2 regions of the Scytonema sp. PRP1 genome follow, and region 2 is predicted to be linked to the other one. Evidence: predicted binding sites of a transcription regulator. Region 2 holds the regulator's gene; the other holds the start of a gene.

Region 1 (2,414 bases), on a different contig from region 2:
AGTTTTTTATAGAGAATGCTTATCGCTCATGGTTAGAAGACTTCGGAGCACTTAAATCAGTTATCAGTTATCAGTTATCAGTCCTGACGGCGTATGGTGGGGGATGCGCGACCCGTCACCAACGCATAAAGGTGCTCTTGGTGGGGGACGCGCGACCACTCGTATTTAACTGATAACTGCGTAGGTAGCTGTTCACTGTTCACTGTTCACTGTTCACTGTTAAAGCGCCAACCTCACCAGCAAAGTAGATTCCTACCGAACCAAGACTTCGCTGTACTCATTGAAGTGTTTGCTCGCATTGCCAGACATTTTGATGTATGTGGCTCTTCTTTAAATATAACCACTTTAATTCCTGTTGGTTTAACTTAATATTTCAATGATGAAGTTAACGATTTCTAATAAACAATAAAAACAAACTTCTGATTGATGACTAAGAGTGATTTGTATGTACTTCGGATATTTTGTTTTTCACAAAAGCCAGCCATGCAAGTGTCTTGTTTGAAATCTAGATTTGTATCTAATATTTTACAAGTTTAGCTTTAATTGTGAGATAATCTTACATTAATTTAACTTTACATTGCCGCCATTGCTTGTTTTTTTTCATTACCTAGTCTTTTGGGCAACAGGAATTGCAATAGGGGAAGCGCCAAAACGTTTATGCACACTTTGTTAACTGCCTGTTAGGGGAATGATGAGAAAACCATTCGGGTTTTTCTCGATTGGCTTTGCATACATTCACTGAGCAACCGAGGTCTCATCTGATTCATTAAGTGTCAACTAATACATATATATTAGTAAATTCTCAGTTTTTTTGTCTCTAATATAAACAGGTTTTTTGAGATCCCCCTTGGGTATCTGTACAATAGCCTAGAGAAGTTTATATAATATAGAGTGTGTAAATAATGTTACAAAGAATGAAAATTTTCTAACTTATGAGAGAGACGAGAGAAATGTTAAGAATCTTAAATAGAGTTAATATTAGTAAGAAAGTTAGGAATATCCTTCTCATTTATGCGAAACTCGAATTTACCAGAATCTGAACTGCTGAAAACAGTTTTGCAACCGCTGTTAGAAGATTTTCAGTACTGGTTTGCGCGATCGCGCGATTTTCTGGAAACAGAACAGCTGTCATTCATGAGTCAACATGAACAATCTGACTTACTAACCCGAGTCAAGAAAGCGCAAGAGGAAGTGAACACAGCAAAGATGCTGTTTAGTGCAACTGATGGACAAGTCGGTATTGATATGGCAACGTTAGCGCCTTGGCATCAATTAGTAACACAATGTTGGAATGTGGCGATGCGCTTCCGTCAAGCGCGAGAAGTCTGATGCGGTTTCCACCGCTCACGCCTAGCTTTGAAGCGGAGCGAGGCTCAAAACTATGTTATCTGGGTACGTTACTTTGTGAATGGTGGCAGAATTAGCACTACTCAAGACGGTATGTAAGTGAGATAGAAAAAATTTTTTGACATCATCTGAGATAGGAAGTGATGTATATTATGTTACCACCGCACTCTCCCCTAGGTTAAAAATTCCCCTTTTTATAAAGAGTATGAGCGCATAAGATTGCGTTAACCATTCAGCATCACCGTAATTAACAGCATCAACCAACTCAACTAAGCAAAACTTTACAAGATATAGCTTTAAAATCTGCGAACTCTGGAGGAAAAACGATGTTACACCTGCTTTACATTCTTGCTTTTACCATCCTAGCTTTTATAGCTGTTGCTAACTTAATTCGCAACCTGATTATGTTCAGTTTTGATAGAGAGCGGATTTATCCACCCAGATCCGCAGCGATTGAAAATCAGGGTAGATATCCCTATAGTTCATCAACCAAGCAGTTTAAACCGCATCCAGAGTTATTAGATGCTGCTGGTAACTTAATTAAAGAGCCGCTTCTGGTGATGCGTTCGATTAACGTTGAAGACGCACGCCAAAAACTAGATGCGCTTTACGAAGCTTCTCCTGGGCACAGAAGTGAGAATCAACAAGAAGAAGGCTAAAGCAGGGACTGGGGATTAGGGATTGGGTATTGGGGAAGAAAAGGGACTGGTTGTATAGCGGTAGTCAAGAGCATCTTCCCATTCCGGGTTAACAGCCCCCAGTTCCTACTCCCCACTTCCTGATTTTACGCTTCGATAACGACCCGGAGGTTACCGCGTTTCTTGGCAACGCGACAAGCAGTTGTGCTACCAGAACGCTCAAATTCCAAATCCAGTATAGTAGAACCAACTTTGAGATTGTGCAGTGACAAACTGCTGATTGACTCTGGCAAAGTAGGGTCGATAATTCGTAAGCAGTTGTTGGGAGCGTCAGGCACCAGGTTTACAATCATTTGCAGGAGCTGGAAGATACTACCGGTTGCCCATGCCTGAGGTGTACAGGCAACAGGATACTGTACAGGGGCGTTA
Region 2 (2,414 bases):
GACTGCTTGATTAAGCTGGTTTTGTGTGCCTTGAAGTTGAGCTTGAGTCTGAGCTTGTTGGCTTATGGTACGGTTCAGTTGAGCTTGTGTTGCCTGTTGTTTGGCGTTTGCTTCCTGCAAGGACTGATTCGTCTGCTGCAAGCGTTCTTCTTGAGCCTTTTGTTCTTTTCGAGCTTGCTCTAGCTCTCCTTTAGTGTCTTCTAGCTGTTTTGCTGTTGTGTTCAGTTGTTCGCGTCTGCGCCTGAGGTCTTTTTGAATATCCTCTAGCTCGAACACTCCTGTGCGCAAACCATCGTCAATAGCAAATAAAATTGCTAGGGTAGATGCCGAGATCAAAGTTCCTGTCAAAATCGTTACCAGTACTGCGGTGTTTTTAGGACGCAGCTTGAACAGTGAGAGCCGCGCTTTGCCAACTCTTGTGCCAATGCGATCGCCTACGGTGGCAATCACGCCTCCCACAATTAAAATTGCCAAAATTAGGATGTACCCGGTGGTCATCTTCAGCTACCGACGAAATCCTTCCAGATACAGCCTACTACTTCCAGTCATTATCTGTGGGAAATTGGGAAAAAGGCAAGCATTGAGTTCACTCAATTTTCACCTATCCTTATTCCAATCCAAGAAAGGTCTGAGTTTTGAGCCCTAAGTTTTGAGTTCTTTTTTCTGACTTTTTTATCTTACTCATAACTCAGGACTCCGAACTCAAAACTTTTTTAGGTGAATTGCCGACTTAAGGTAACAGGCTTATGAACAGTAATCTTTTTCTTGTGTATGGAAATCATCTTTTTCTCGCGCAAGTCACCTAGTAACCTAGTGACGGTAACGCGGGTTGAACCAATGGCTTCAGCGATCGCTTGATGAGATAGCTTCAGATCAACTGTGATTCCATCTGCACAAGGAACGCCAAAATCACGACAAAGAATTAACAAAAAACTCACCAACCTAGAACCCATATCTCTGTGAGCGAGTGTTTCTATCATCATTTCTGTCTGTAAAATCCGCGAAGATAATCCTCGCAGCATTAACATTGACAATTCTGGGTTTTCCTTTAGCGCTTGTTCCACCTGTTCAATTGGTGCTGACAGCAATTCTACAGATGTAAAAGCAACCGCATGGTAAAACCTATCTGACTTGTTTCCTGTCAGCAAGGACAAGACGCCGAAAACACTATTTTCCCGCAGCAGTGCTACGGTTATTTCTTCTCCTGCTTCATACACCCTGGAGAGTTTAACGGCACCTTTTAATAGAAAATACACTCGTTCGGCAGGATCGCCGGGGAAAAAGATGGTTTTATTGCGTTCAAATGTTTCCACAACCGGCGGAAACGCTCCGGTTGCCATCTGACGAAAAACATTTGCTAGGGCTTTATCTTGTGTCACTATCATCTCCCTTCCCCTACCCAATGCCGGAAAAACTAAAACCGATTCCCTAAGAATACACCTGAAAAATCAATCACACATTGTCAACGTTTTTGTACTTTCCTATACTTATCATCTTTGCCTTACAGTTATTTGTTCATCATAATACATAATTTTTAGTCTTTAGATCTAGTCCTTTTTAATAGTTAATTACAAAACTTCTTTTCAAAAGTTTTATGAAGTAAAAAAAATAGACATAGTAATTCTATTGAAGGTATGAAAAGGTTCTTGATAATGGTATGTGGCCGATAGGGAGAAAAATCCTATTGACTACCTAATACCTACTATCTACTACCTACTTTCAACCAGCTACCGCAAGACGAGACAATCATTAATAACCGCTATATGTTGACCATGTCTTAAAAATTAAGTGTGAATTGTGTTGTATCAAAAGTTTACTGAAAAATCATGTTTGCAAATAGTACCCAAAACAAAGACAAATTGGTGTCAGATTCTAGTATGCTCAAGCATGAATGTTCACATTAAGAATTTCTATGCTGGATCTCACCGGAAAAAATGCCTTAGTAACGGGAATCGCAAACAACCGCTCGATCGCCTGGGGGATAGCCCAACAACTACACAAAGCAGGAGCTAACCTAGGCATTACATATTTGCCAGATGAGAAAGGCAAAATGGAGAAAAAAGTCGCAGAACTGGTAGAACCGCTAAACCCTAGTTTGTTTCTTCCTTGTAATGTCCAGAACGACGAGGAGATTAAATCTACCTTCGATACGATTAGCGCTAAATGGGGGTCTTTAGATATTCTTATCCATTGCCTTGCCTATGCCAACAAAGATGATCTAAGTGGAGATTTTAGCCAAACCTCCCGTTCTGGCTTCAATCTAGCTTTAGAGGTCAGTACCTACTCCCTAGTGCAACTCGCCGGATATGCTAAACCTTTGATGACACAGGGAGGAAGTATCGTCACTCTCACCTACCTAGGAGGTGTGCGGGCAATTCCCAACTATAATGTGATGGGAGTTGCCAAAGCAGGGT

The links. Region 2 encodes NtcA, which controls nitrogen genes in cyanobacteria. Its sites were predicted from a motif close to TNTGTANNNNNNNNTACANA; they were not measured.
Region 1: the regulator NtcA is predicted to act here: its motif matches at 893-912, upstream of V5G28_RS26465 (DUF2605 domain-containing protein).

Annotation. Positions count from the first base shown of each region.
Region 1 covers NZ_JBAHYJ020000099.1:34,061-36,474, reverse strand. The annotation lists gene V5G28_RS26465 (DUF2605 domain-containing protein) at 1,012-1,329, shown strand; gene V5G28_RS26460 (DUF2973 domain-containing protein) at 1,674-2,006, shown strand; gene V5G28_RS26455 (amylo-alpha-1,6-glucosidase) at 2,132-2,414, opposite strand, start outside.
Region 2 covers NZ_JBAHYJ020000123.1:134,790-137,203, reverse strand. The annotation lists gene V5G28_RS32870 (DUF3084 domain-containing protein) at 1-498, opposite strand, end outside; gene ntcA (global nitrogen regulator NtcA) at 714-1,385, opposite strand; gene fabI (enoyl-ACP reductase FabI) at 1,913-2,414, shown strand, end outside.